Regions from separate parts of the Couchioplanes caeruleus genome, predicted to be linked through region 3. Evidence: riboswitches for the same ligand, from Rfam matches in the RefSeq annotation. Region 3 holds a riboswitch; each other region holds the start of a gene.
The links. Region 3 has a riboswitch for cyclic di-AMP ahead of EDD30_RS17005 (coiled-coil domain-containing protein). Riboswitches for the same ligand answer to the same signal wherever they lie in the genome.

Region 1: linked by a shared signal. The riboswitch ahead of EDD30_RS18280 (C40 family peptidase) and the one ahead of EDD30_RS17005 (coiled-coil domain-containing protein) in region 3 are both predicted to bind cyclic di-AMP.
Region 2: linked by a shared signal. The riboswitch ahead of EDD30_RS12440 (C40 family peptidase) and the one ahead of EDD30_RS17005 (coiled-coil domain-containing protein) in region 3 are both predicted to bind cyclic di-AMP.

The regions. Positions count from the first base shown of each region.
Region 1 is NZ_RJKL01000001.1:4,103,711-4,113,429, reverse strand. Features, by position in the region: gene EDD30_RS18315 (hypothetical protein) at 1-177, shown strand, start outside; gene EDD30_RS18310 (heavy metal translocating P-type ATPase) at 189-2,456, shown strand; gene EDD30_RS18305 (metal-sensitive transcriptional regulator) at 2,520-2,819, opposite strand; gene EDD30_RS18300 (DUF1775 domain-containing protein) at 2,845-3,720, shown strand; gene EDD30_RS18290 (TetR/AcrR family transcriptional regulator) at 3,768-4,376, opposite strand; gene EDD30_RS18285 (MBL fold metallo-hydrolase) at 4,526-5,473, shown strand; gene EDD30_RS18280 (C40 family peptidase) at 5,531-6,325, opposite strand; cyclic di-AMP (ydaO/yuaA leader) riboswitch at 6,332-6,454, opposite strand; gene EDD30_RS18275 (MFS transporter) at 7,244-8,668, shown strand; gene EDD30_RS39170 (hypothetical protein) at 9,449-9,619, shown strand.
Region 2 is NZ_RJKL01000001.1:2,815,223-2,824,941, forward strand. Features, by position in the region: gene EDD30_RS12390 (MarR family winged helix-turn-helix transcriptional regulator) at 1-168, shown strand, start outside; gene EDD30_RS12395 (MDR family MFS transporter) at 165-1,808, shown strand; gene EDD30_RS12400 (antibiotic biosynthesis monooxygenase family protein) at 1,856-2,158, shown strand; gene EDD30_RS12405 (GAF and ANTAR domain-containing protein) at 2,179-3,321, opposite strand; gene EDD30_RS40560 (hypothetical protein) at 3,369-3,695, opposite strand; gene EDD30_RS12415 (hypothetical protein) at 3,887-4,075, shown strand; gene EDD30_RS12420 (DUF1360 domain-containing protein) at 4,098-4,682, opposite strand; gene EDD30_RS12425 (DUF6158 family protein) at 4,693-4,938, opposite strand; gene EDD30_RS12430 (hypothetical protein) at 5,073-5,516, shown strand; gene EDD30_RS12435 (DUF3817 domain-containing protein) at 5,528-5,857, shown strand; cyclic di-AMP (ydaO/yuaA leader) riboswitch at 6,066-6,194, shown strand; gene EDD30_RS12440 (C40 family peptidase) at 6,240-7,166, shown strand; gene EDD30_RS12445 (sigma-70 family RNA polymerase sigma factor) at 7,412-8,413, opposite strand; gene EDD30_RS12450 (SDR family NAD(P)-dependent oxidoreductase) at 9,010-9,696, shown strand.
Region 3 is NZ_RJKL01000001.1:3,822,152-3,831,870, reverse strand. Features, by position in the region: gene EDD30_RS17025 (ATP-binding protein) at 1-102, shown strand, start outside; gene EDD30_RS17020 (HAD family hydrolase) at 181-921, shown strand; gene EDD30_RS17015 (glycoside hydrolase family 65 protein) at 967-3,333, shown strand; gene EDD30_RS17010 (coiled-coil domain-containing protein) at 3,410-4,426, opposite strand; cyclic di-AMP (ydaO/yuaA leader) riboswitch at 4,431-4,568, opposite strand; cyclic di-AMP (ydaO/yuaA leader) riboswitch at 4,848-4,985, shown strand; gene EDD30_RS17005 (coiled-coil domain-containing protein) at 5,037-6,044, shown strand; gene EDD30_RS17000 (ABC transporter ATP-binding protein) at 6,086-6,856, opposite strand; gene EDD30_RS16995 (ABC transporter permease) at 6,849-7,745, opposite strand; gene EDD30_RS16990 (TetR/AcrR family transcriptional regulator) at 7,918-8,526, shown strand; gene EDD30_RS16985 (putative bifunctional diguanylate cyclase/phosphodiesterase) at 8,489-9,719, opposite strand, start outside.

The DNA of each region.
Region 1 (9,719 bases), 280 kb from region 3:
TTCTTCGCCGAAGTGCCCAGCGCAGGCACCTACCGGTTGTACCTGGACTTCCAGCACGACGGCCGGGTGCACACCGCCGAGTTCACCGCCACCGCAGGCCCGGCCCCCTCGGTGCCACCGCCGCCGGCTGAGGCGTCGAGCGCGCCGGGCCGGCACGGCGAACACACCCACGGGTAAGGAGAGCAGTCATGGCACCTGCGGCCAAGCCGTTGCCAACGGCACCGAACCAGATTGAACTGTCGATCGGCGGCATGACCTGCGCCTCCTGCGCCTCTCGGATCGAGAAGAAGCTCAACCGCCTGGACGGGGTCACCGCCACCGTCAACTACGCCACCGAAAAAGCCAGCGTCACCTACGCGGGCGCGGTGACCCCGGACGATCTGATCGCCACGGTGGAGAAGACCGGCTACACCGCCGCGCTGCCTCCGAAGCCAAAATCGGCGGAGGACCCGGCCGGGCAGGCGCAGCCGGTGGACGAGCTGCACAGCTTGCGGACTCGGCTGTGGACCTCGATCGTGCTCAGCGTGCCTGTGGTGCTGTTGGCGATGGTGCCGGCCTGGCAGTTCACCCACTGGCAGTGGCTGTCACTGACCTTGGCCGCACCGGTGGTGGTCTACGGCGGCCTGCCCTTCCACCGGGCCGCGCTCACGAACCTGCGTCACGGCGCCGCCACCATGGACACCTTGATCTCCATGGGCACCCTCGCCGCGTTCGGCTGGTCGCTGTGGGCGCTGTTCGTCGGCACCGCCGGCACTCCCGGCATGACCCACCCGTTCAGCCTCGACATCGGCCGTACCGACGGCGCCGGCGCCATCTATCTCGAGGCCGCGGCCGGGGTGACCACCTTCATCCTCGCCGGCCGCTACTTCGAAGGGCGGTCCAAGCGCCGCGCCGGCGCGGCGCTGCGCGAGCTGCTGGAAATGGGCGCCAAAGACGTCGCCGTGCTCCGGGACGGCACGGAACGACGCATCCCCGTCGCCGAACTCGCCGTGGGGGACCGGTTCATGGTGCGCCCGGGGGAGAAGATCGCCACCGACGGGATCATCGAGGACGGCGCGTCGGCGATCGACGCGAGCATGCTCACCGGCGAATCCGTGCCCGTCGAGGTCGGTGCCGGCGACACCGTGGTCGGGGCGACCGTCAACGCTGGCGGGCGGCTGGTCGTGCGGGCCACCCGCGTCGGCGCCGACACCCAGCTCGCGCAGATGGCCACGCTGGTGGAACAGGCGCAGACCGGCAAAGCCGCCGTGCAGCGCCTCGCCGACCGGATCTCCGGGGTGTTCGTGCCGATCGTCATCGCCCTGGCCGTGGCCACGCTCGGCTGGTGGGTCGGCGCCGACGCCGGCTGGACGGCGGCGTTCACCGCCGCGGTCGCCGTGCTGATCATCGCTTGCCCGTGCGCGCTGGGTCTGGCCACCCCGACCGCGCTGCTGGTCGGCACCGGCCGCGGCGCCCAGCTCGGTGTGCTCATCAAGGGCCCGGAGGTGCTCGAGTCGACCCGCACGGTCGACACCGTCGTGCTCGACAAGACCGGCACCGTCACCACCGGACAGATGACCTTGATCGACACGCTGCCCGCCGACGGTCAGGATCTCGATGAGCTGCTGCGGCTGGCCGGTGCGGTCGAGGCCGCCTCGGAGCACCCGATCGCGCAGGCCGTGGCCCGCGCCGCCGCCGACACGATCGGCGACCTGCCGCCGGTGTCCGGCTTCGCCAACACCGAAGGGCTCGGCGTGCGCGGCACGGTCGACGGTCGTACCATGGTCGTCGGCCGTCTGCAGTTGCTGCGGCGGGAGAACTTCGCCGTCCCGGCCGAGCTGGAGCGCGCGCAGGCCGACGCGCAGGCGGCCGGGCGCACCGCGATCGCCGTCGGCTGGGACGGCGGCATGCGCGGCATCCTCGCGGTCGCCGACGTCGTCAAGCCGACCAGCCGCGACGCCGTCGCCGCGCTGCGCCGCCTCGGGCTGACGCCCGTGCTGCTCACCGGAGACAACGACATGGTCGCTCGGGCGGTCGCCGCCGAGGTCGGTATCGACGAGGTGATCGCCGAGGTCCTGCCGGCCGACAAGGTCGACGTCGTCAAGCGCCTGCAAGCCGATGGCAAGGTCGTCGCGATGGTCGGCGACGGCGTCAACGACGCCGCCGCGCTCGCTCAGGCCGACCTCGGGCTGGCCATGGGCACCGGCACGGACGTGGCCATCGAAGCCTCCGACCTGACCCTGGTTCGCGGAGACCTGATGGCCGCCGTCGACGCGATCCGCCTGTCGCGGCGCACGCTGCGCATCATCAAGAGCAACCTGTTCTGGGCCTTCGCCTACAACGTCGCCGCGCTGCCCTTGGCGGCCGCCGGATTGCTCAACCCCATGATCGCCGGCGCGGCGATGGCGTTCTCGTCGGTGTTCGTGGTCGCCAACAGCCTGCGGCTGCGCCGTTTCACCACCGCGCAGCACCTGTAGGAGTCGACGCAGGGCCGCCGCCGGGACCCGCCAGGCCCCGGTGGCGGCCGGGACCTGGCGGTGTCAGGAGCGGACCAGCCGGGCGATCGCCGCGGTCGCTTCCTTGACCTTCGCGTCGGCGTTGCCCTCCGCCGCTGCCTGCACCACGCAGTGCCGCAGGTGCTCCTCGAGCAGTCCGACGGCGACGGCCTGCAACGCCTTGGTCGCGGCGGAGATCTGCGTGAGCACGTCTATGCAGTACGTGTCATCGTCGACCATGCGCTGCAGCCCGCGGATCTGCCCCTCGACGCGTCGCAACCGCGCCAGCAGAGCCTGCTTGTCCGCGGAGTACCCGTGCGGTCCGGTCGGTGTCGCCTCGCCCATCCTCAGCAAGGTACCCGATACCGGTATGACCTCACCGCGGGCGCGAACACGCTGTTCAGCGACCGGCCCAAGCCGTCGAACCGCGATGAATGTCGTAGCCTGTGCCCGTGAGCAGTCCGCAGCCGGTATCCCGGCGAGGGCTTATGATCACGGGAGTGACCGCATGGTGCAGCAGATGCGGCGTCGGGCGAGCGGCTACGCCGCCGCGGCGCTGATCGGGTCCGTTCTTGTCCTGCCGGCGGCGAGTCCGGCGCTCGCGCACACCGGCATCAGCATCGACCCGGCGCGCGCGGGAGCCAAGAACGCCGTCGCCACGGTCAACGCCGAAGCCGAGTCCGACACCGCAGGCGTGACCAAGCTCCAGATATTCCTGCCCGTCGGGATCACCCCGGACGACGTCACGCAGGTCAGCTTGCCGAAGAAGTGGGCACTCACCAAGCAGCAAGACAGCTACACCGTCGAAGGCCCGGCGCTGGCGGTCGGCACCAACGCCGAACATAAGATTCGTATCCGGCAGCTGCCCACCTACGCGTCGGTCACGTTCAGAGTGCTGCAGACCTACAGCGACGGGCGCACCGACCGATGGATCGGGTTGCCGAACGCCGACGGCGCCGAATCGGAGAATCCCGCGCCGACGGTGAAACTCGCCGGCGGTTCCGGCGCCGCACCGACCGCCACACCGCCGCCGGTGGCATCGGCCTCGCCGCCAGCCGCGGCCACCACGCCCTCTTCGCCCGTAGCGCCGCCCTCCAGCGCCGCGGCCGCCGCTGCGACCGAACCGGCCGCGGACGAGTCGTCGGGCATGTCACCGGCCTGGTGGATCGCCGCCGCCGCGATGGTCGCAGCGCTCGTCGGCGCAGCGGCGATCCTCGCGCGCCGTCGCCGGTCGTCGGCCCGGTAGGTCGCCCCGCGCCAGGCTAGGCGCCGTCCCGGCGGCATCCGTTGCCGTCACCGCGTCGGCCGGGCCGAGCCGTCGGTGGTTGGGGCGAGGCGGGTGCCGGCCCGCAGGCCTGGTGTTACGAGGGTCTGGAAGATTCGGTCGGCCTCGTCCGGGGCCATCTGCGGCTGGTCGGTCAGCCACCATTGCAGGAGGGCCAGGTAGGCGCCGACGGTGTACCGGGCCTGGGCGTCGATGGGAATCCTCCCGGTGTCCGGGCTTCGCCTGTCGGTGAGTTCGTCACGGACGATGTCGATGAGCACCTGTTCGACCTGGCGCAGCACGGGTGTGCGACCGCCGCCGGCGAGCAGCGCCAGAAGCAGCCGGCGCTGCTGCTGGACGTGGCGCAGCAGGGGCAGGCTGAAACGCAGTCGATGCCCGGCGCTGGTTGTCGCGGTGCCCGGCTGCGCGACGATCGTACGGAGGTCGGCGAAATTGTCGCGGAGCAGGTCGTCCTTGTCGGTGTAGTGGTTGTAGAACGTGGATCGGCCGACATCGGCGCGGTCGATGATGTCCTGCACGGTCACCGCGTCGTAGCCGCGCTCGGCCATCAGGTCGAGCAGTGCCTCGCGCAGGGCGGCGCGGGTACGCCGTACCCGCCGGTCCGGTGTTGTGGCCATCGACACTTCCCGTTTCTGAACGATCGGGCTGCCGGTGTCTCGTTATGGACGGCGGCCCGGGTTTTGCCTCTTGCCGGGCCACGGCGGCCCGGCGACGATCCTGGACAGATGTTCATTAAAGAACATACCGTCTGACAGGAGGCCGCCCAGTGAGCGCTGAACTCACCACACCCACCATGTCACCGGTCCCGATCCAGGTCGGGCGGCGCCGGATCATCCCCCTCGTCGAGGCGGTCGGGCCCGCGCTGCCTGCCAAGGCCACCTACCCGCATCTGGCACCCGACCTGCTCGCCGCACTGCTGTCGGCCGCCGGCCCCACCTACACAGACCCGTCCGGCACCTTCCTGCGCATGGCCTCACAGGGATTCGCGATCCTCGGCGCCGACCGGGTGATCCTCGTCGACACCTGCCTCGGCGGCCCGAAACCGGCCCGCCCGCACCCCCGTCGAGGACTGGACTCCCGCTGGCTGTCCGCTTTGGAGCGTGCGGGCATCGCACCAGCCGACGTGGACACGGTCATCAACACCCACCTGCACCACGACCACATCGGCTGGAACACCACGCTGACCGACGGCCACCTGCGCCCGACCTTCCCGAACGCCCAGTACCTGATCACCCGACCCGAACTCGACCACGCCACCGCGACCACGCCCTCGGTCCCCGTCGCCGACAGCGTGCTGCCCGTCCAGGCCGCGGGGCAATTACTGCCGTGCCCACCCGACCACGACCTCGACGGAGAGGTCCGGCTCGTACCCGCACCCGGGCACACACCCGGACACGTCCTGGTCGAGGTGGCCAGCCAGGGACGACGGGCCCTGCTGGCCGGTGACCTGATCCACCACCCCCTGCAGTTGCGCCATCCTGACATCAGCACCGCACTGTGCATCGACCCCGTCCAGGCCGCCGCCAACCGCCGCGCGGTCCTCGACCGGTATGCCGACACCGACACCCTGCTGCTACCCAGCCACCTGCCCCTCGGCGGATTCCTCCGACGTGACGGCGACGGATACCGGCTCGCTCCCGCTACACACCTACGCCCGGAATCCCCGCCCGCGGTCGGCCAGGTAGGTCGCCACGCGGCGTACGGGTCCAGGTGAGGGGGCAACACAACGAGTTGCGCCCCCACCTGGGCTCGATCATCCGTGCTGCGGGCGTCAGATCATCCGGCGTACCACGTAGTTGCTGCTGTAGACCTTCTGCTTGCTGACGGTCTTGCCGGCGCGCGGCGAGGCCCACATGTAGCCGCCGCCCGCATAGATGGCGACGTGGGTGCCGTAGGACCCGGAGCGGAAGACGAGCAGATCGCCGGCCTTCTTGTTGCTCTTGCTGACCGCCTTGCCGTACCTCTGCTGCAAGTTCGCCTTGTGCGGCAGCTTCTTTCCTACTGCCTTCTTGTAGACGTACTGCGTGTAACCCGAGCAGTCGAAGCGCTTGGGGCCGGCTGCGCCGAACACGTAGGGCGCGCCCTTGTGCTTCCTGGCCTCAGCCAGGATCCTCGCGCCGTCGGTCCTGACGGTGATCTGGACGGGCGTGGTAGCCGCCGTGCCGTAGGTGGTGCGGAACCACCTCGTCACGTGGGGCCCGGTGCGGAACGCGACGACGCCGGACGTGTTGCGTTTGCGCTGCCAGGTCTTCCACTTGTTGCCATACTTGCCCTGGAGCAGGACGTAGCCGCCGACCAGCTTCTTGCCGGTCTTGGGGTCGATCAGCGTGGTGGTCACGCGGACCTTCGCACCTCGGCTGATCGTGCGCTTGTCGTAGGAGGCGGCGACGGCCGGCTTAACCGGCCGCGCCGCGGCGACCGTCGTGGTGACGGGAGCGGCAGCGGCTGCGGAGGCTGCCGGCGGTGCGACGAGCTGGCCGGCGCAGAGGCAGAGACCCAGGGACATTGCGACGGTTCCGGTGCCGGCGGACATGCGGCGGCCCCGGCTCGAACTGCGTTCGTGCACGGTAGAAGATTCCCTCCGGCACGCCTGCGAGGTTAGCTGTCGGGTTCGGGCGGGAAGGTGTGCCCGGTCGCCGGGTGGCGACTTCACCCCGAGGTCCGCCGGGCCAGACGACCCGGGCGCGGACCGGAAATGGGTCCCCCGTCCCTGCCCCCGTATGCCTTCATGGTTGTTCGCATACCTCGTGGTCGCACCCCCAGACCGGGGCAGGGCTCGGCGTGATCCAGGCGGTGCGAGCGGTGGGCGGTCGCTCACCGGCCCCTCCTGCCTATCCGATTTCCCGAGCCACTGCCGGGCCGCAGTCCGTCACGCTTCGTGTTTGGCATATCGGTGGCTGTCCGGTTGCAGCCTGTCCATGACGAAAACCGGCACGTTACGCATGCACCTGGTCACACGACGGTCAACATGGTGGGTGGGTCTGATCACAGAAAATGGCGTACCGGGCGCCGATCGCGGTGGGCGCTCAAGCTGAACAGATTCGCCATGAACCTCGCAGGCGGCTCAAGTTCTCACCGCAAAGCCGATGTCGGTCAAGTGTCCGATTGGCGGTCGCGACCCGCACGGCCCAGGCGTATCGGACGTGTGCGGGTCGTCGGTGCAGAAAGGTCGACCCGCGCTTCCACCACCACTCCGCGATCCCGGCAGTGATCATGCAGCGCCGTCACCTGACTCAGGTGGTCGACTTCGAGCACGATCTCGACGCCCGCCCCTCTAGGCAGCGGCGACTATGTCAGTCCGCGCCGCGGATCGGTCGTGCTCGGACTCGGGCCGGTGGCGAAACCGCCCGAGCACGGCGCCGGTCCCGGCTTCACTCGGCAGCGACTGGTCGCATGCTGCCGAGGCCTTGACGATGGATACCCCCGGGGGGTAACAATGACGGCCAACGCATATACCCCCCGGGGGTATTAAGGAGGAACGGTCATGTCCCGCAGTTCCCTACGCTGGTGGGCCCTCGCGCTCATCGCACTCGCCCAGTTCATGGTCATCATGGACACCTCGATCATCGGCGTGGCCCTGCCCCGTATGCGCGAAGACCTCGGGTTCACACCCGGCGAGCTGACCTGGGTCTTCAACGCCTACGTCGTCGCGTTCGGCGGCCTGCTGCTACTCGGCGGCCGACTCTCCGACCAGTTCGGCGCCCGCCGCGTCTTCGCCACCGGCTGGGCAGTGCTGCTGGCCGGTTCAGCCGCCGCCGGCCTGGCCGGCACCGTCGAGGTCGAGCTGGCCTCCCGTGCCGTGCAGGGTGCCGGCGCCGCCCTCATCGCCCCGTCCGCCCTGACCCTGCTCATCATGCTGTTCGGGGCCGAGCCCAAGGAACTCACCAAGGCCCTCGCCCTGTACGGCGCCGCCGCCCCCGCCGGCGGCACCGCCGGAGTGTTCCTCGGCGGCGTCATCACCGAGTACGTCAGCTGGCCGTGGGTGTTCTACCTCAACATCCCCATCGCCGCGCTCGCACTCATCGCCACCCCGGCGCTGATGCCCGCCGGCGGCGCCCGCCGCGGCAGCCTGGACGTGGCCGGCGCGCTGACCGTAACCGCGGGTCTGGCGGCCGCCGTCTACGCCATCGTCCGTGCCCCGGAAGTCGGCTGGGCATCCATGCAGACCTGGGGCGTGCTCGGCGGCGCCGCGGTGCTGCTGATCACCTTCCTCGCCGTCCAGGCCACCCGGCGTGAACCGCTGGTACGGCTGGGCATCTTCCGCAGCCCGAACCTCGGCGCCGCCAACCTCGCCCAGATGCTGCTCGGCGCGGCCTGGATCCCGATGTGGTTCTACCTCAACCTCTACCTGCAGCAGGTCCTCGGCTACAGCGCCTTCCCCGGCGGCGCCGCGCTGCTGCCGATGACCGTCCTCATCATGATCGGCATGATCGCGCTCGCACCCCGCACGATCGCCCGGTTCGGCCCCAAGACGATGATCGTCACCGGCCTCGCCGTGCTGGCCGCCGGCCTCGGCTGGCTCGCCCTGATCCGCCCGACCGGCAGCTACCTGATCGACGTACTGCCCGCCTCCCTGGTCGCCGCGCTCGGCATGGCCCTGGCCTTCATCCCCTCGCTGGGCACCGCCCTGTCCAGCGCCCGTCCCGAGGAAGGCGGCCTCGCCTCCGGCATCGTCAACACCAGCTATCAGGTCGGCTCCGCCCTCGGCCTGGCAGCCATGACGGCGCTCGCCGCCGCCCACGGCGCCGACCAGCTCGGCGACCCGCCCGCCCTCACCAACGGCTACTCCGCGGCACTGTTCGGCGCCGCCGGTATCGCCGCAGCGGCCGCCGCTCTGGCCGCCATCACCCTCAAGCGCAACACCACGCCGACCGCGGTGCAGGCCGAGACGGCGTCGACCACCCGATGACCCACGACGGATGTCCCCAGGTGCTCCGCTGAGCCGTCGACATTCCGCCTGGCTCAGCGGAGTACCGGACACAACTGACGGCACAGCAATCAAAGCAACCTGACTGCGGGTGCCGCTGGCTTGCGCGAGGCACCGGGTTGTCCCGCGGCGCTGGCTGAACTGGCGCGCCAACTGCGCACGACCGGGCTGAGCACCAACCTGAAGGTGACCCTCGGCATCGTCGCCGCCGCCCTAATCGCGGTGATCGCCATCGTCGTGGTCAACCGCAAGGGGCAGCGGGCGCCCGGTCGCCGTCCTGCCCTCGGATCGGTGCAGCCGCGTCGGCGGTGCACTCCAGCAGGTTCACCGCCGTTCATGATCGCCTCCTCCCGAGCTCTTGTACCTCGGGGATAGGGCCACCGTGGGTTGGTTCGCGCCGTAGAGGAACTCGTTTGCTACAGCCAAATCCACTCAGCAAATATGGAACAGGACATCCGACTCAAAGATCGCGTTGGGCGAGAGCGGGGTTCTGGCCAGGGATGTGTGATTGACCGGACTCGACGCCCTGCATGGGGCCAGGGTAAGCGAGCCCTATGTAAGTGGGAGAAACGGTGCTTCGGGTGAATACAGGCAGAATTGGTGGGTCATGCGCAGGGCTAGGGCGCGTGCCCACTTTCGAGCGGCCCTTACATGCAAGTTTCGGGAGGCGCGAGGGCGTTAGGGGCGGGATCGGCCGGGTATCCGCAGCGGCGTCACGGAGGTGGCTGCTGCCGCCGTCGGAGCCTCTGATGGGAAGGCGTCATGTCGAAGAATGCGAATCAGGACGAACTGCAAGCCGCGGCGCGAGACGCCAAGCGGCAAGGCATGAGCGCCAGTGAGGCGGGTGTCTCGCAGGGTGCCTCGAAGCAGATCGACCACCACACGGACAAGGAACGAAGTAAGGAGGGCACCCCGCGGGGTGGCAAGTCCTGAGCAGGCTGGGGACTTGCCGGTGAGGGCGGCACCGGAAGGCGCCGGGCCATCCGGCAGGTCCAGTGCGTGCGCCGCGCGGCGGTCTCGGGATGTTCGCCGA
Region 2 (9,719 bases), 1.0 Mb from region 3:
GCCTGCCAGCGCCTGCAGGAGGCGCGACTGGTCCTGATCAGCGAGACGCTCAGTGACTGGCCGGCAGAGCGCGTGGGCGCGTTCGCCGGCCTCTTCGAAGAATTCAACAGCTCCGTCGAGGCGCGGCTGCGCAGCGACCCAGCCGTATCAGCACGGGAGAGCGCGTGACCAACTCCAGCACCACCGCAGGGACGGCGGCCGGGCCGGGCGCCGGCGCAGAGGGCGCCGAACCTTCCGGGGAATTCACCCACCGCCAGATCATCACGGTGCTGATCGGCCTGATGATGGGCATGTTCCTCGCGGCGCTCGACCAGACCATCATGGCCACGGCGACCCGGACCATCGCCGACGACCTCGACGGCTTCAACCTGCAGGCCTGGGCGACGACGGCGTTCCTCATCACGTCGACGATCTCCACCCCGCTCTACGGCAAGCTCTCCGACATCTACGGGCGCCGGCCGTTCTTCCTGTTCGCGATCGGCGTGTTCATCCTCGGCTCGATCCTCTGCGGGCTGTCGCAGAGCATGTACGAGCTGGCCGCCTTCCGCGCGATCCAGGGCATCGGCGCCGGCGGCCTGATGTCGCTGGCCCTGGCGATCATCGGCGACATCGTCCCGCCCCGCGAACGCGCGAAGTACCAGGGCTTCTTCCTCGCGGTTTTCGGTACGGCGAGCGTCATCGGCCCGATCCTCGGCGGCTTCTTCGCCGGCGCCGACCAGATCCTCTGGATCGACGGCTGGCGCTGGGTCTTCTACCTCAACGTCCCGATCGGCATCGCGGCGATGATCGTGGTGGCCCGCGTCCTGCATCTGCCGCACCACCGCACCGACCACCGCATCGACTGGCCGGGCGCGGTCGCGCTCATCGTCGGCCTGGTGCCGCTGCTGACCGTGGCCGAGCAGGGCCGCGAGTGGGGCTGGGACTCCCCCCGCGCCATCGCCTGCTACCTGATCGGCGGCATCGGGCTGGTGGCGTTCGTGCTGGCCGAGCGCGCGTACAAGGACGAGGCGCTGCTGCCGCTGCGGCTGTTCGGCAACCGTACGGTCGCCGTCGGCTCGATCTCCAGCACGATCCTCGGCATGGCGATGTTCGGCGGGCTCATGACCGTCCCGCTGTACCTGCAGATCGTCAAGGGCAGCTCCCCCACCGTCGCGGGCCTGCAGATGATCCCGTTCGTGGTCGGCATCATGGCCGGCTCGATCACCGCGGGGCAGCTCATCGCCCGTACCGGTCGCTACCGGATCTTCCCGATCATCGGCAGCATCCTCATGGCCATCTCGCTCGCGCTCTTCGCGCTGATCGGCGCGGACACCCCGCTCTGGAAGACCATGCTGATCATGGTGCTGATGGGCCTGGGCCTCGGCGGCAACATGCAGCCGATGATCACCGCGGTGCAGAACGCCGTGTCGCCGCGGGAGATCGGCGTGGCGACCAGCTCGGTGACGTTCTTCCGCTCCATGGGCGGCACTCTCGGCACCGCGGTCTTCCTGTCGGTGCTCTTCAACGTGCTGCCTACCAAGATCAAGGATGCGTACACGGAGGCCGGGGTGCCCTCGCCACAGGGCGGAGGCGGCGTCGACCTGAGCGACACGTCGTTCCTCAGCGAGCTGCCGGAGGCGCTCGCCCACCCGTTCAAGGTCGGCTTCTCCGACGGCATCCAGGTCGTGTACCTGCTGGCGCTCGCGGTCATGGCGATCGGCCTGGTCGTCGTCTTCTTCCTGCCGGAGATCGCGCTGTCGCAGCGCTCGGCCCAGCAGCAGCGCGCCGACGAAGCGGCCGCCGCCGCGGCAAGCGGAGGAGCTCGCTGACAACCTCCGCGGGGTACGGGCGCAGCCCGTGCTCGTACCCTGTGTCCATGGCAGTGGTGAAAATCAACGCGATCGACGTCCCCGAGGGCGCGGGCCCCGAGCTGGAGAAGCGCTTCGCGGCCCGGCAGGGTGCGGTGGAGAAGGCCGAGGGATTCCTAGGCTTCGAGCTGTTGCGTCCGGTGGCGGGCGAGACCAGGTACTTCGTCTACACCCGCTGGGAGAGCGAGGAGCACTTCCAGGCCTGGTCCTCCGGCATGGGCCGCGCCGCGCATTCGGGTGAGCGGGCCCGTCCGGTGGCGACCGGCGCCGACCTGCTCGAGTTCGAGGTCGTCCAGAGCGTCTCGAAGTAACCCGCCGCCGTGGCGGCGGATCAGGTGTCGGCGTAGCGGGCCGCGGCGGCGATCAGGCGCTCGGCGACTTCCTCGCGCGGCAGGCCGAGCCGCTGCGAGGTGTCGCGCAGCACGTCGTAGGCCTCCCGGACGCCGCAGCCGCGCTGAGCGATGATCACACCGGCGGCACGGTCGACGGCCGAGTCCGAGCACTGCCCCGCCCGGCGGTGGACCTCGCCGAGGAGCAGCTCGGCCTGCCCGACCACCGCCATCGCGGTGAGCAGCGTCTCCGGCTCGATTCCCGGCCGGTCGGCGAACAAGGTCACCGCGCCGACGGCCGACCGCCGCAGATCCAGCGGGATCGACGCGACGGCGCGCACTCCCTCGTCCCGGGCGCGCTCGGCCAGTTCGGGCCAGCGCCCGTCCGCGGAGAGGTCGGTAACGGCGACGACCGCGCGGGTCCGGGCCGCTTCCAGCCCGGGGCCGTCGCCGATCGCGTACTGGAGATCGTCGAGGGCCTGGGCCCGCGGACCGGATGCGGCAAGGGTGGGCGGGCCGCCCTCGCCGATCAGCGCCACCGAGCAGCGCACCGCGCCCGGCACCGCGCCCGCGGTGAAGACGGCGAGCCGGTCGAGCGCCTGCGCGACGTCGTCGGTGCCGAGCAGCAGGGCGGACAACTCGTGCAGAAGCCCGGCCACCTCGACCGGGTGCGGCGCCGCGCCACCGTTCGTGGCCTGACCCTCCGGAACGGCGCCGCGCCCAGACTGACCCTCGGGAGCGCCGCCACGGTCGGCCTGGCGCGACGAGGCGCGGTCCTTGGCCCCGCGCTTACCCGCCGTCATGTTGGCGCCCTGGCGGCCCCTCTGGGCCGCCCGAACGGGCCGCCGGCTGTTGTGGCCGCCGCTCCGGCGGCCGTTGCGCCCCCCGCGGCGCCGCCGAGGGTCGGTATCTCCGCTCTGCGTGTCATCGGCGGGCGAGGCCCCGGCTCCGTGCGGGACACCTCCCACGCCCGGCAGGGCGCCGTCCGAGGCGGGCAGGGCGGCGACGGAGAGCGCTGTCTCCGCCTCGCGCCGGGACCGCCCGCGAACGCCGAGCCGGCTCGGGTCGGGCTTGCCCACGGCGTTCGCCGGCTTGCCGAGACGCGCCGCCGACCGCCGCTCTGTGCTCCGTTCCGGGGCAGACATTTGCCCGATATTGCCATGCTCATCCGTGAACACGAAAGTGGTGTCCACTAACGGGTGCCATCCGCGGGCGTAACCGTCTGGCCCGACGCGCGATGTTCCAGGAATGTGCTCGGCGCGGCGCCCGGGTCCTCCTCGCGCTCGTCCGACTCGGCGAGAATCGCCTCGGCCTGGGCCCGCGGGTCGGCGCTTCCCGCGGCCCGCTCCTCCGGCAGCAGGTCAACCGCACGCCGCCGCACCCGATCATCACTCATATCCGTCCGGTACCCGCGATCGGCGGCCTCGAAAACTCCGGAAACGACGCCGCCCCCGGACGGGTCCGGGGGCGGCGTGACGAGGATGCCGGTGCGCAGGTCGCCTCGCGGCGAGTGGCTCAACGCGGCTCCAGCCGGACGGTATTCCGCGAAGGCTATGGGTGAGGCCCGGGGACACTGGGCACACCGGCATCTGCCCTCAACCGTCGGCAGCACCCCATGATTCCGGTAGCAAATGTGACCTGGACCACATTCATTCCGGCGTACGGACCGCACCATCGTTTGCGCGCCGACCTCCCGGGTAGTCGAGCGACATGACGCAGCAGCAGAACGAACGCCTGCCCGCCCTGGGTGACGACGACGGCACCCCGGACGGCGCGAGCGACTTCGCCGGGGAGCACGCCGACACGGCCGTGGAGCGCGCCGTCGTCGAGGATCGCGACACGGGCGAGCAGGAGAGCCCGCGCGGCTGGTCGGGCATGGAGAAGGACGGCCCACCCTGACGAAGGCCGGTGCAGGTCGGGCTTACGCGAGCGCGCGGCCGAACGTCTGCTGCCCGAGCCGCTCCTCCTCCTCGCTTCGCGCCGGGACGCCTTCCGCGGCCTCCTTGGCGAGCGAGTACGCCATCTGCAGGAAGTCCGAGGCCGCCGTCGCCGTGAAGACGGTGGCCGCCAGCCGGGTGAGCCGCGGGGCGAACACCAGGCCGCTGGTCAGGCCGGTGGCGATCCAGACCGCCAGGCAGAAGGGGCAGCTAACCAGCTCGCCGATCGAGTGGCGCACGCTGCCGCCGTGGTCGCGTACCTCTTCGTTGACCTCCCCGCTGCCGCCGGACTCGGCGTAGCGGGTGAAGGGTGCCCGCAGCGGGCTGGTGATCGAGTCCTTGGCGATCAGCCGGCTCAGTTTGTGGGTGGCGATCGAGATCAGGACGACGTCCGCGACGGAGGGACGCTCCGGCACCGCACGACCGGTGATCTTCGCGGCGACGCCCAGGCTTCCCGCGAGCACCCCGAAGGTGCCCATCATGGCCGCGTATCCGCCGAGGGGCCGGTGCTCGTGAGGGGCGTACTGCCGACGCAACCGGTCGAGCCGGGCGCGTACCGAGGGAGTCATGCGGTTCCTCTCAGAAATCCTGGGTGAGCCGGTGCGGATCGACCTCGCGCCCGGGATGACGGGCCAGGTACTCGGTCTCCAACTCGGCCGTACGCCGCAGATGATTGGCGAGCGCCGCGTCAGGGCCGTGCCGCAGCGTCGCGAGCCGCGTCCGGTGCAGGCTGCCGAGCTCGCGGAGCAGATCGTCGTCGGCGAGACCCGACGGGTCTATGCCCTGCTCGGTGCCGACACGGTCGCCGACCTCGGAGTCGCTCATGATCTCTTCCTCTCTCGGTGCTTGCCGCAACGGTTGCCCGGGTGGCCTTCGGTCAAACCCCTGCCGCACACCGCGGCCCCGGACCGACGGCAGCGGCGGCCCGGCCCGGCCGAGGCTGCCGGTACGCTCGACGCATGAGAGCGCTGTGGACCCCGGCGTGGATCGTGCGCCACGTGGTCGCCCTCGTCCTCATCGCGGGCTTCCTGGGCCTGGGCTGGTGGCAGTTCAGCCGCGCGACCGGCGGCAACACCCTGAGCTGGGGCTACACCGTCGAATGGCCGGTCTTCGCGGCCTTCGTCGGTTTTCTGTGGTTTCGCGAGGTGCAGCAGGAGCTCAGGTCCCGCCGCCAGCGGACAGAAAAGCCGGCGGTGGAACAGGACGCCCGGAGCACTGCCGGCTCGGCCGCGGATGCTCCGGTCACGGTGCGGCGGCCGGTGCGGGCCTCGGTGAACCGGCAGGCTCCCCCGGCCGGCAGCGACCCGGAGCTCGACGCCTACAACGACTATCTCGCCTGGCTCAACGCCCACCCCGGGGCGCGGCCGGGCGACTACCCCGGACGCAAGAGCGGCATCAAGTAAGGACGTGGATCGTGCAGGGAGCCCTCACCCGCTACCGGATCATCGCCTGGATCGTCGGCGTGGTCCTGATCGCGCTCGTGCTGGTGGGCATGCCGCTGAAGTACGCCGGTGACGACGACACCGTGGTCGCCGCCGTCGGGCCTTTCCACGGTTTCCTCTACATGGTCTACCTGGTGGCCACGTTCGATGTGAGCCGCCGTGCGGGCTGGCCGCTCGGCCGGATGCTGCTCGTGATGCTCGCCGGCACGGTGCCGCTGCTCTCCTTCTGGGCCGAGCACGTCGTCACCCGCAAGTGGGCCGTCCAGCCGATGGACACGCCGGTCGCGATGGCGAAGAAATAGAGAAGTAACGCTGCGGGTCGGCCGCATTGCATTCGGTTATCGGGATCATTCGGATCATTGCCCTAATTGGCGCACGTCACTCTTCCGGCTCTTGTGTTAATCGAGATCGCCGATAAGTTGGTGCGGTTGGTCCGGTCCGCAGCCACACCGGTGGCGCCGGCCGACGCCGCCGAGTCCCGACGGCGGAATCGGTGACCCCTCCCCCGGGGCACCGGGACCGCCTCGACGATCCGGGGAACCACCGAAGTAGCACCTGGGGTGAATCCGCGTTCCGCGGTAGGGCCTTCTTCCCGCCCGAATCCGTCAGCTAACCCGGTAGGCGGCACAGCGGAAGAAAGGCCACGTAACGTTGCCACACGCCCGCACGAGGCTACGCGCCCTGGTGGTTGCCGCCCTGGCGATCGTGATCTCCAGCACCGTCGCACCCGCCGCGCACGCGGCGCCTTCCGCGACGGAGCTCAAGAAGAAGATCGAGAAGGCTTCGCACCAGCTCGAAGACGTCGTCGAGTCGTACAACAAGATGCGGCTCAGCCTGAAGAAGACGAACGCCGAGGAGAAGAAGCTCGCCGCGTCGCTCGCGCCCGCCAAGGCGGCGCTCGAGGCGGCCGGCTCGCAGATGCAGGTCATCGCGGCCTCGGCGTACAAGACCGGTCAGGTCGGCACCATGAACGTCGTACTCGAGGGCACGGACAGCCTGATGGACCGCATGTCCATTCTGGAGCATTTGTCCCGCACTCGGCAGCGCGACATCAACACCTACACGACCACGACGCAGACCTTCTCCCAGCGTCAGGCCGCCCTGAAGGCCACCCAGGACAAGCAGGAGGCCGAGGTCAAGGAGCTCGGCGCCCGCAAGAAGAAGATCGAGGCTGACCTCAAGGAGCTGTACGCCATGCGCACGGCGGCGTTCGGCCGGGCGACCGAGAGCGGCTCGGCCTACACCGGGGACATCCCCGACATCTCCGGCGATGCCGGGGTGGCCGTCACGTTCGCGTACAACCAGATCGGCAAGCCGTACTCGTACGGTTCCGGCGGTCCGAACTCCTACGACTGCTCGGGCCTGACCTCCGCTGCCTGGCGTGCCGCGGGCAAGAGCCTGCCCCACAACGCCGCGGCGCAGTTCAACGAGACGAGTCGGGTCAGCCGGTCTCAGCTCGAACCCGGCGACCTGGTGTTCTACCGCGGGCTCGCCCACGTGGGCATCTATGTCGGCGGCGGACAGATCATCCACGCGTCGGTGCCCGGCGAGCCGATCAGCAAGGTATCGATCGATATCATGCCGCCGTACGGATACGGCCGGGTGCGTTGATCACGCCGTAACGCACGACCGCGGAAGGCCGGTGCTCCCCTCGGGGAGCGCCGGCCTTTCCCGTGCCCCGGAGAAGACCGGCAAAGGCCATGCCCGGATAAGGCCCACGGAGTCCGCGCACGGAGTCCGCGCACGGAGTCCGCGCACGGAGTCCGCGCACGGAGTCCGCGCACGGAGAAGGCCGGTGTCCCTTACGGGACACCGGCCTTCGTCGGCTACGAGGAGGGAGAGGTGCCGGTTCAGGCTCAGGCGGCCTGCAGACCCTCGGCGCGGGCCAGCTCACGCAGCCGGCCCAGGGCCTGGATCTCGAGCTGGCGGATCCGCTCCCGCGAGAGCGAGAAGCGCGACGCCACCTCGGTCAGCGAGTGCTCCCGCCCGTCCTCGAGGCCGTACCGGGCGCGCATGATGCCCGCCGACCGGTCGTCGAGGTGGTTGAGAAGGCCCTCGATGCGCTGGCGCTCGAGCGCCGTGAGCACGATCTCCTCCGGCGACGGCGCGTCGCTGTCGGCGACCAGGTCGCCGAGGTTGGTGTCGCCGTCGTCGCCCACCGGGGTGTCCAGGGACACGGTGTCCTGGGCCCAGCGGGTCAGCTCGGTGACGCGCTCGACCGTCACGCCCAGCGCCGCGGCGACCTGCGCGGGCTCCGGGTCGGCACCGAGCTCGCGGACGAGCTGGCGGGTGACGTTGCGCATCCGGTTGACGTCCTCGACGAGGTGCACGGGCAGGCGCACGGTGCGCTCCTGCTGCGCGATCGCCCGGCTGATCGCCTGGCGGATCCACCACGTCGCGTACGTCGAGAACTTGTAGCCGCGCTCGTAGTCGAACTTCTCCACGGCGCGGACCAGGCCGGTGTTGCCTTCCTGGATGAGGTCGAGCATCGGCATGCCCGAGCGCACGTACCGGCGTGCGATAGAGACCACCAGGCGCAGGTTGGCCCGGATGAACAGGTCCTTGGCCCGCTCGCCCTCGACGACCAGGCGCTCCAGTTCCTCCCGGCTCACGCCGCGACGGACGTCACCGCTGTCGAGCAGGTGCTCGGCATAGAGGCCGGCCTCGATTGCCTTGGAGAGGTCGACCTCCCTGGCGGCATCCAGAAGCGGCGTCCGGGAGATCTCGTGCAGGTAGACGCCGACGAGGTCGCGCTCCTCGGCGACTTCGTCCGTCCGCATCACGGTGTTCTTCTCCACGTTGCCCACGGTCCCCTCATTGCCTTCACTAACCCTGTTACGGGCAATTCCTGCGTCCATCAGCCCTCCCCGTAACGTCCGCAGTTCGTGCATTGCGGTGCTGACACCTACACAACAAGTGGCGCCCTGCACTGATTCCGGCTGGTGGGTCGAAAGTGTCACGAATGCCTGAGCGTCACCTGAGAGCCGCGTGGATACTTACTGAAGAGCGCTCCCAGGGAAGGCATTCGGAGCCGCACCCGGCGCTGGGTGCGTGCATCGACGCATACCCTTCGCCCCATACATGACACCATCAGCCCCTCATCCGTCACAGCGACGGGCGTCACGGATAGCCTTGCGACGCTCATCACTACCCAGTACGGCTCGGTAGCCAGTTGGGTTCACGCCCAGCATCGACAGGTTGCCCCCAGGCTTGATGCAAATGCCATGGCGAAGATCCCGGCGCCGCTCGAGGCCCGGGAGCCCCTGACACCATGCGGCACATCCCGCCGCAGATCACTAGCCCATCCGGGTGACCCCCGCATGGGCGACCATCGAGCTCCCTCGCCGTTTCCGCTATCCGCGTCGGCCACACGGACAGTGATGGAGAACACAGCCGGGAGAGCCCGCCGGACGACGGAGCGGCGCCCTGGCCGCCGCGGACTACGGTGACGCTCATGACAGAGCGCACTGCGGTGGTGACGGGTGGAGCCGGCGGGCTCGGTGGCGCGGTCACGGAGATCCTGCGCGACGCGGGGTGGCGCGTGGTGGCGCCCGTACGAGCCGGCGCGATGGCTCGGCTGCCCGCGGGCGTGACGGGCATCGAGGCCGACCTCGGCGTGCCGGAGGACGTTGCCGCGGCCGTGGCGCTCGCCGCGGCGGAGCCGGGCGCGCCCCTGAGGGCCGTGGTCAACCTGGTGGGCGGCTTCGCGATGGGCGGCCGCGTGCACGAGACCCCGGTGGACGACTTCGAGGCGATGCTGCGGCTGAACCTGCGGCCGACGTACCTGGTGACCGCGGCGGCGCTGCCCCATCTGGTGGCGGCCGGCGGCGGTTCTGTGGTGTGCGTCTCGTCCCGCGCCGCCGTCGCTCCGTTCGCCGGAGCGGCCGGATACATCACCGCCAAGGCCGCGGTGCTCGCATTCGCCAACGCCGTCGCGGTCGAGTACCGCAAGGACGGCGTACGGGCGAACACGGTGCTGCCGAGCGTGATCGACACCCCGCTCAACCGCCGGCAGCAGCCGGACGCCGACCACACCCGCTGGGTTACCCCCGCCGAGATCGCCCGGGTGATCGCCTTCCTGGCCGGCGACGAGTCGGCGCCGACCAGCGGCGCGACCATCCCCGTCTACGGCAGGGCGTAGCAACCGAGACCCGCGCCGGAGGC
Region 3 (9,719 bases):
ATGGCAACCGGTCCGATCGGGACGACCATCGGCCTGAGGATGGATATTCCGGGTCGAATCACCGCTTCTGGCCTGCTGGACGGGGTATCAGCCGCCGGTTGAACTTCGCATGAAACGCCGTGGAAATGTCGTCATCCGCATTCAAGCGTGTTCGTCGGCGGAGGCGACTACATTAGGCCGGTGCTCGGACTACCTCCTCACGTGACGGCATGCCTCTTCGATCTCGACGGCGTGCTGACCCAGACCGCCCTGGTCCACAACGCGGCGTGGAAGTCGACCTTCGACGCTTACCTGCAGCAACGCGCCACCCGGCTCGGGGAGCCCTACCTGCCGTTCGACTCCGGTGCCGACTATCACCGCTACGTCGACGGGCGTCAACGCGCCGACGGTGTCCGCACCTTCCTGGCCTCGAGAGGCATCACCCTGCCCGAGGGCCTGCCCACGGACGGTCCCGACCAGGAGACCGTCAACGGCATCGGAAACCGCAAGAACCTGCTCGTCTTGCAGAAAATCAGTGAAGGATACGTGCAGGTCTATCCCGGCTCGGTGGACTACCTGCGTGCCGCCGAGGCGGCGGGGCTGCGCCGGGCCGTCGTGTCGGCGAGCGCCAACTGCAAGGACGTGCTCGAGGCAGCCAAGATCGACGGTTACCTGGAGGTACGGGTAGACGGCGTCACCGCACGTGCGGAAAACTTGCCGGGTAAGCCCGCGCCGGACACGTTCCTGCGCGGCGCGAAGCTGCTTGGCGTCCCGCCGGAGAACTGCGCGGTCTTCGAGGACGCCCTCGCCGGCGTCGAGGCCGGCAGGGCCGGCGGGTTCGGCATCGTGATCGGCGTGGATCGCGTGGGCCAGGCCGACGCGCTGCTCGCGCACGGCGCCGACATCGTGGTGCAGGACCTCGCCGAGCTCCTCACCCGGTAACCCCCCATCTGACTTCTTCTCTTTTCAGTTGCGAGAGGCACCACCGTGATCCGTGAACGGGCCTACCCCGTCGATCCCTGGCACATCCGGGAGACCCGGCTGGACCTGGAGCTCATGGCTCAGTCCGAGTCGGTCTTCGCCCTGGCCAACGGCCACATCGGCATCCGCGGGAACCTGGACGAGGGCGAGCCGCACGGCCTGCCCGGGACCTACCTGAACTCGTTCTACGAGCTGCGGCCCCTGCCGTACGCCGAGGCCGGCTACGGCTTCCCCGAGTCGGGTCAGACGATGGTCAACGTCACCAACGCCAAGCTCATGCGCCTGCTCGTCGACGACGAGCCGTTCGACGTGCGCTACGGCGAGCTGCGCTCCCACGAGCGCACCCTCGACCTGCGCGCCGGCACCCTCGAACGGATCGTCGAGTGGGTGTCCCCGTCGGGGCAGGCGATCCGGGTACGCACCGTGCGCATGGTCTCCTTCACCCAGCGCGCGGTCGTCGCCTTCCTGTACGAGGTGGAGCCGATCGACTCCACCGCCCGGCTGATCCTGCAGTCCGAGCTGGTGGCCAACGAGCAGCTCCCGCCGACCAACAAGGACCCCCGCGTGGCGGCCGTGCTGGACCACCCGCTGCAGGCCGAGGAGATGCTCGAGCAGCGCACCGGCGGCCTGCTCGTGCACCGCACCAAGGCCAGCGACCTGCGGATGGCCGCGGCGATGGAGCACCTCGTCGAGGCGCCCGGCAAGCACGCCGTCACCACCGAGGGCCACCCCGACTGGTTGCGCACCACCGTTGCCTGCAAGCTCGAGCCGGGGCAGAAGCTGCGGGTCGTGAAGCTGGCCGCGTACGGCTGGTCGAGCAACCGGTCCCTGCCGGCCGTGCGTGACCAGGTGGGCGCCGCCCTCGCCAGCGCCCGGCTGGACGGCTGGGAAGGCCTGATCGAGGCCCAGAAGGAGTTCCTCGACGAGTTCTGGGACCACTCCGACGTGCGCGTCGAGGGCGACCCCGAGGTGCAGCAGGCGGTGCGCTTCGGCCTCTTCCACACGCTGCAGGCCGGCGCCCGGGCCGAGAAGCGCCCGATCGGCTCCAAGGGCCTCTCCGGCCCCGGCTACGACGGCCACACGTTCTGGGACGCCGAGACGTTCGTGCTTCCGGCGCTGACCTACACCCAGCCGTCGGCGGCCGCGGACGTGCTGCGCTGGCGCCACTCGACCCTGGACCTGGCCAAGGAGCGGGCGCAGACGCTGGGCCTGCAGGGCGCGGCGTTCCCGTGGCGCACCATCCGGGGTCAGGAATGCTCGGCGTACTGGCCGGCCGGCACCGCGGGCTTCCACATCGGCGCCGACATCGCCGACGCGGTCCGCCGTTACGTCTCGGCCACCGCCGACTACGACTTCGAGCGGGAGGTCGGCCTCGAGCTGCTCGTGGAGACCGCCCGGCTCTGGCGCTCGCTCGGCCACCACGACCGGCACGGCCGCTTCCACATCGACGGCGTGACCGGCCCGGACGAGTACACGGCGGTCGTGGACGACAACGTCTACACCAACCTGATGGCGCAGCAGAACCTCATGGCGGCGGCGGAAGCGGTCAACCGCCACCCCGACCTGGCCCGCAGTCTGGGGGTCGACGACGAGGAGTCGGCGTCGTGGCGGGACGCGGCGGCCGCCGTGCACATCCCGTACGACCGGGAACTGGGCGTGCACCAGCAGTCGGAGGGGTTCACCCGCCTGCAGGAGTGGGACTTCGAGAACACCCCGCGGGAGGCGTACCCGTTGCTGTTGAACTACCCGTACTTCGATCTCTACCGCAAGCAGGTCGTCAAGCAGGCCGACCTGGTGATGGCGATGTACGTCCGCGGCGACGCCTTCACCCCGGAGGAGAAGGCCCGCAACTTCGCGTACTACGAGGCCCGGACCGTACGGGACTCGTCGCTGTCGGCGTGCATCCAGGCCGTCATGGCCGCCGAGGTGGGTCATCTGGAGCTGGCCCACGACTACCTCGGCGAGGCGGCGCTGATGGACCTGCACGACCTGCACCAGAACGCCCGGGACGGCGTGCACGTGGCGTCGCTGGCCGGCTCCTGGATCGCGCTGGTCGCGGGGCTCGGCGGCATGCGCGACTACAACGGCCGGCTCTCCTTCTCGCCGCGGCTGCCGAGCCGGATCAACAGCCTGGAGTTCTCCCTGCTGTGGCGCGGCCTGCGGGTGCGGGTGGAGGTGACACCGGCCGAGGTGACCTACTCGCTGCGCAACGGCGGCGGCTCCGCGAAGCTCGAGCTGCTGCACCACGGTAAGGAAGTGACGGTGACGCAGGTCAAGCCGGTGGTGCTGGCGATCCCGCCGGCGCCGCCGACCGGTCCGGCCCCGACCCAGCCGGCGGGGCGGGCACCGGTCCGTCGCGCCAGCAATCAGTAGGGCGCACAGCTCAGTAGGACGGACAGCAAGGAGCCCCCGCCGGAAGGCGGGGGCTCCTTTGCGCGCGTGGGGCCTGCTACAGCATGGAGACGTGTACGTGGTCCGTATGGTCGCTGTCGCCGGAATACGAACCCCAGCCCGTCGCCGGGAACCAGACCATCTTGTTCCAGATGACGTACAGGACGCCGAGCCGGTCGGCGTTGCGGACCAGGAATGCCATCAGGTTGTTGCCGTACTCGCGGGTGTCCTGGTTATGCCAGGGTGAGAAGCCGCTCTTCTGCAGGGACCAGTCGCAGGCGCGGCCCTTGGGATGCTCGAACGGGCCGCCGGGGCGGAAACAGCCCACGAACCGGTTGAAGCCGGCCTTCTTGACTTCCTTGTACATGTGCATCGTGCGGGCCGTGACGCAGCCGCCCGTGGTTTCGTCGTCGACGTTGCACCCCTCCGGGGCGAACTCACCGTCGCCGTTGCGGGGCGCGGGCGCGGCCACCTTCGACTTGAGGGTCACGAAGCCGCCCGTCACCGTCTTGCCGCCCACCAGATTGAGCGCCTTCTCGGCGGACTCCTTCTGCTTGCGCACCACTTCCTGGTTCTGCTTCTGCGCCTTGATCTCCTGGTCCAGCCGGGCCTTCGCCGTGGCGACCGTGTCGATCGCTTTCTGCAGCTCCTGCAGCTTGCCGTCGTTGACGGCGTTGAGCTCCTCGAGCGAAACGGCCTTCTCGAGGAAGGCGTCCGGCGAGCGCACGTTGAGCAGGAATCCCATCGTCGACAGGCCGCCCGTGCGGTACTGCTGGGCCGCGATGGCGTTCACCTGGGGCAGCAGGGCGTCCCGCCGATCCTCCGCGGTCTTCACCTGCACGGCCAGGTTGGCCTGTGCCTTGGTGGACCTGGCGACCGCGGCCTTGGCCGCCAGGAAGCGACGCCCCGTGTTGTCGAGCACGTCGTTGAGCGTCGGGTTGGCCTTGCCGTCGTCGGGGGTCGACGAGCTTCCGCCGGGCGCCGCGGTCGCGGGCGCTCCGGGGGCGACGATCATGGTGATCGCGATGAGCGGTGCCAGGGCGAGGACCAGCCACCGGCCGGGTCTTGCCGTCATGCAGTTTCCTTCCGTGTTGCCGCCTACCGGGTTAGCTGACGGGTTCGGGACGGAAGCGATCCCTACCGCAAGGCTCTGCGGATTCACCCCTTTTCAAGGTGGTTCCCCGATTCGCCGTGCGGCGATTGAGCGGTGGTCCGCCGGCACCTTGGGGGCGGTGCCTTCATGGCAGTGACCGGCGGAAAGTTTACCTGAAGATGGCCGTCGCATCAGCGCCTGCGGAGGGCCGAAAACTGTTACCGCGCAACGACTTTCCGTTACCCCTCGATGGGATGACGCAGGTCATGACCCGCAACGAAGTATCAATGTGAGTCGCTGCATTCTGCCTCACACCTCTCACTGTTCGTGTGCGTATGAATGCGTACGGTGCGACACCTGTCGATGGTGGGATTCCGTGGGTAGTCTTCGTCACGGTTCCATCACGGAACCGCCGCCCAATCGTCGAAAGGCGAGCCGGGGACCCATCCGGTAATGGGGTGAATCCGCAGAGCCTTGCGGTAGGGATCTCTTCCGTCCCGAACCCGTCAGCTAACCCGGTCGGCGGCCGACGGAAGGAACGCACGTGAGGCTCGACCCTCTCCGGCGGCGATTAGCGATCGTGCTCGCGGTCATGGTCGCCACCTCGGGGCTGGCGCTCGCCGCCCCCACCGCGGCCGGCGCCGCGCCCCGCCCGCCCGCCGCGCCGGGAGACGACGGCGACGACGGCGAGGGCGGCTCGAAGTCGCTCGTCGAGCAGCTCGAGGCGGCCTCGAAGGGCTTCGTCGAGGCCCGGGAGGCGCTCGCCCGCTCGAAGAAGCGCCAGCAGGAGGCCGCCGCGAAGCTCAAGGCGATCGACGCCGAGCTCGGCCCCAAGCAGAGCGTCCTCGACGACATCGCCCAGCAGTCGTACCGCACCGGCCGGCTCGGCCCGATGACCGCCCTGCTGACGGCCGACTCCTCGCAGGGCCTGCTCGATCGCGCCACGACGCTGGAGAGCGTGGCGGTGAAGCAGGAGCGCGCCCTCCGGGAGCTGCAGGACGCCCGGGCGAAGCAGGCGAGGGCGAAGCTGGTGATCGACGCGGAGGTCCGCGACCAGGAGCGCCAGAACGACATCATGAGCAAGCGCAAGGCGCAGGCGGAGAAGGCGCTGAAGACGGCGAACGCCGCGGCCGGCGGCGCGAGCGGCCCCTCCGGCGGAGGCAACAGCGCCCAGGCGGGGGCCGCGCCGCGCAACCCCAACGGCGAGCTGCCCGACGAGTCGTGCAGCCAGAACGACCCGACGACGACCGGTTGCCTCACGCCCCGCACCCTGCACGCCATGAAGGAGGCGCAGGCGGACGGCTTCACCCGCTTCGTGTCGTGCTTCCGTCCGCAGGGCAGCGGTGAACATCCGCTGGGCCGGGCCTGCGACTTCGCGTCGGACGAGGACGGCTTCGGCGGCGTCGCGACCGGCGCCAGCCGGGACTACGGCGACCGCCTGGCGAACTACTTCATCGACAACGAGGGCCGGCTGGGCGTGCTGTACGTCATCTGGTTCAAGCGGATCTGGCTACCGAGCAGCGGATGGCAGCCGTACCTGCGCGGCACCGGCGAACCGAACAGCGATCACACCAACCACGTGCACCTGTCCATGCGATAGCGCCGGACCGACCCAGGGCGGCCGCCGGGCCGCCCTGGTCGTCACCTCTTGACGTACGCCTCGTACTCCTTGAGCACGTCCGCGGTCGGGCCGTCGGCACGGATCAGCCCGGACTCGAGCCAGATGCTGCGCTCGCAGGTGTCCCGGATCGACTGCTCGCTGTGGCTGACCAGGAAGACCGTGCCCGCCTCGGCGCGCAGGTCGCGGACCCGCTGCTCGCTGCGCCTGCGGAACTTCGCATCGCCGGTGGCCAGCGCCTCGTCGATGAGCAGCACGTCGTGCTTCTTCGCCGCCGCGATCGAGAAGCGCAGCCGGGCGGACATGCCGGAGGAGTACGTCCGCATCGGCAGCGAGCTGAAGTCGCCCCTCTCGTTGATGCCGGAGAAGTCGATGATCTCCTTGACCTGGGACTTCACCTGCTCCGGGGTCATGCCCATGGCGAGGCAGCCGAGCACCACGTTGCGCTCGCCGGGCAGGTCGTTCATCAGGGCCGCGTTGACGCCGAGCAGGGAGGGCTGGCCGGCCGCGTAGATCGCGCCCTTGTCGACGGGGAGCAGGCCGGCAATGGCCCGCAGCAGCGTCGACTTGCCGGAGCCGTTGGTGCCGATCAGGCCGATCGCCTCGCCCTTGTACGCGACGAAGCTCACACCCTTGATCGCGTGCACCTCCCGCAGGGTGGCGGGCTTGGTGCCGGTGACGATTCGCTTGAGGCTGGCGACCGGGCTGTGCGTACCCGCGCCGCCGGCCTGGTGCACCCGGTAGACGACGTGGGCGTCGTCCACGATCACGGTGGGTTGACGCTCGTCAGCCACGGCCGTAGCCCTTCTCTCCGCGCCAGAAGTAGACGAAACCGCTGAGCCCGACCACCAGCGTCCAGGCGACGGCCTCCAGCCACAGCACCATGGGGGACGCCGCCAGCGGCACGTCCTCCATCAGGGCGTGACGCATCAGGTCGATGAAGACGAGGAGCGGGTTGGCCTCGACGACCGCGAGCAGCCAGCCGTCGAGCTTCTGCTCGAACATGGTCACCGGGTAGAGGACGGCGGAGCCGTAGAGCCAGATCCGCATGATGAAGGGCACGAGCTGCTTGAAGTCGGCGACCTTGGACCCGAGCCGGGCCACGGCCATGGCGAGACCCGCGTTGAAGATCGCCTGGAGCAGGAAGATCGGGACGACCAGCAGCCAGTCCAGGGTCAGCGGCTCGCCGGACCCGAGGACGATCAGCATCAGGACGGTCATCGAGGCGAGCATGTTGCGGACCTCGACCGTGGTGATCGCCAGGGGCAGACTCGCGCGGGGGAAGTGCAGCGCCCGGATGAGCCCGAGGTTGCCGCTGATCGACTGGATGCCCGCCTGGACCACCGACTGGGTGAACTGGAACAGGAAGACGCCGGTGCACAGGTAGGGCACGAAGTTCTTGATGTCCTGGGAGGTGCCGAGGAGGACCCCGAAGATCACGAAGTACACGGCCGCGTTGATCAGCGGCGTCAGCACCTGCCACACCATGCCGAGCCGGGTCTTGCCCAGTGAGGACGTGACCTTGGCGTTCGCGTACGAGGTGATGAAGTGGCGGTACGACCACAGCAACCGCGTGTACGCGGGCAGGCTGGGAAGTCTGCCCGCCGCCGTGAGGCCGTGCCGGCGAGCCAACTCTCTCAGCGGGATGCCGGTGTCGGAATCGGCGACCGCCGTCTGGGGCATGGGGTAGCGCTCCGATCTCGTCGGTCCGTCAGGGGTGGTGGACCTGGGTGACTTGCGCGGGATCACAGTAATCAGTGTGCCGCGATGAAACGCCGTCGTATCGACGTTAACCCGAAATGTAGCCGAAGGAACGTCGAAACGCAACCGTTGCGTCCTCGCGTATAGTGTCCCCGTGGCGACAGGGAAACGTGCACCCGCCGGAGCGGCGGTGCTCCGCGGCGACATCACCGCGGCGATCCGCAACGCGGTGATGAACGAGCTGGCCGAAGTCGGCTACGGCCGGCTCTCCATCGAAGCGGTGGCGCGCCGTGCCGGGGTCGGCAAGACCGCGGTCTACCGCCGCTGGAGCAACAAGCTGGAGATGGTCCTTGAGATCGTCTCCGGCGTGGCCGAGCGTAGCGTGCCGATGCCAGACACCGGTAGCTTGGCCACCGACCTGCAACTCCTGATGTTCGTCGTCAGCAAGGCGCTGCAACACCGCATCGCCTCGCAGATCATTCCCGACCTGATGGCCGAGGCGGCGCGCAATCCCAAGATCGCGGAGACGCTCCAGCGAGCGCTGCGCACCCACCAGCTCGCGGTCGGGGAGAAGATCGTCGGACAGGCCGTCGAGCGCGGCGAGCTGCCCACGGGCGCCGATCCGGAGCTCGCGGTGGACCTCATGGTCGGCCCGCTCTACTGGCGGCTCGCCGTGTCCCGCACGCCGATCGGCGACGACTACCTGGAGAGGCTGGCCGGCGCCGTCATCGCGGCGCTGCGAGGGACTCCGCCGGCTCGCTGATCGCGGCCGCGATCTGCTCCGGGCTCATCGGCCGGGCGAAGTGGAAACCCTGCGCCCGAACGTAACCGAGATCACCCAGCTTCGCCGCCTGCGCGGAGGTCTCGACGCCCTCCGCGACCGCCTCGACGCCCATCGCCCGGGCGATCTGCAGCACCGCCCCGGCGATCGCGTCCGGGCCGGGAACCGGTGCGAAGGACCGGTCCAGCTTGATCTGGTCCACCGGGCAGTTCGCGAGCAGGCTGAGCGTCGACGCCCCGGTGCCGAAGTCGTCCAGGGACAACCGGACGCCCATGGCGCGCAGGGCCCGCAGGCTCTCCTGCGTCGCGCCGCCACCGACGGCGGTGGACTCGGTGATCTCGATCGTCAGCCGTCGTGGATCCATCCCGGTCTCGGCCAGGACGGCGGCGACGTCGACCGCGAACGAGGCCTCCTGGAGCTGGCGCGCCGAGGCGTTCACCGACATCGTGCCGGGTGCCTGGTCGCCGAGCTCCGCGGTCCACGCCACGGCCTGCCGGCAGGCCTCACGCAGCACCCAGCGGCCCAGCGGCACGATCATTCCGGTGCGCTCGGCGCCGGGGATGAAGTCGCCCGGCCCCAGCAGCCCCCGCTCGGGATGGTTCCAGCGCACGAGCGCCTCGACTCCGGTGAGCCGTCCCTCGGGCAGGGCCACCACGGGCTGGTAGTGCAGCACCAGCTCGTCGCGCTCCAGGGCGGCGGTCAGGGCCGCGGTGATGCGACGCCGCTCGGCGCCCGGAGCCTCGGAGCCCGGCCGGTAGCGCTGGTAGCCGCCCTCGCCGCGCTCCTTCGCCTCGTACATGGCGATGTCGGCCTGGCGTAGCAGGTCGCCGACGTCGTCGCCGCCGCGGCCGTCGACAACGCCGTAGCTCGCGCGGACGGCCAGGAGGTGCCCGGAGATGTCCACGGGTACGGCCAGCGCGTCCGCGATCCGCTCCAGCACCCGGTCGACGTCGCCGCCGCCGAGCCCCTCGAGGAGGATCGCGAACTCGTCGCCGCCGAGCCGCGCCACGGTGTCGGTCGGGCGTACGTGGGCACGCATCCGCTCGCCGACCTCGACCAGCAGGCCGTCGCCGACCGCGTGCCCCAGGGTGTCGTTGACCGTCTTGAAGTCGTCCAGGTCGACGAGCACGATGCTGATCGGCTGCTGTCCGGCCCGGGCGACGGCGTCGGTGAGA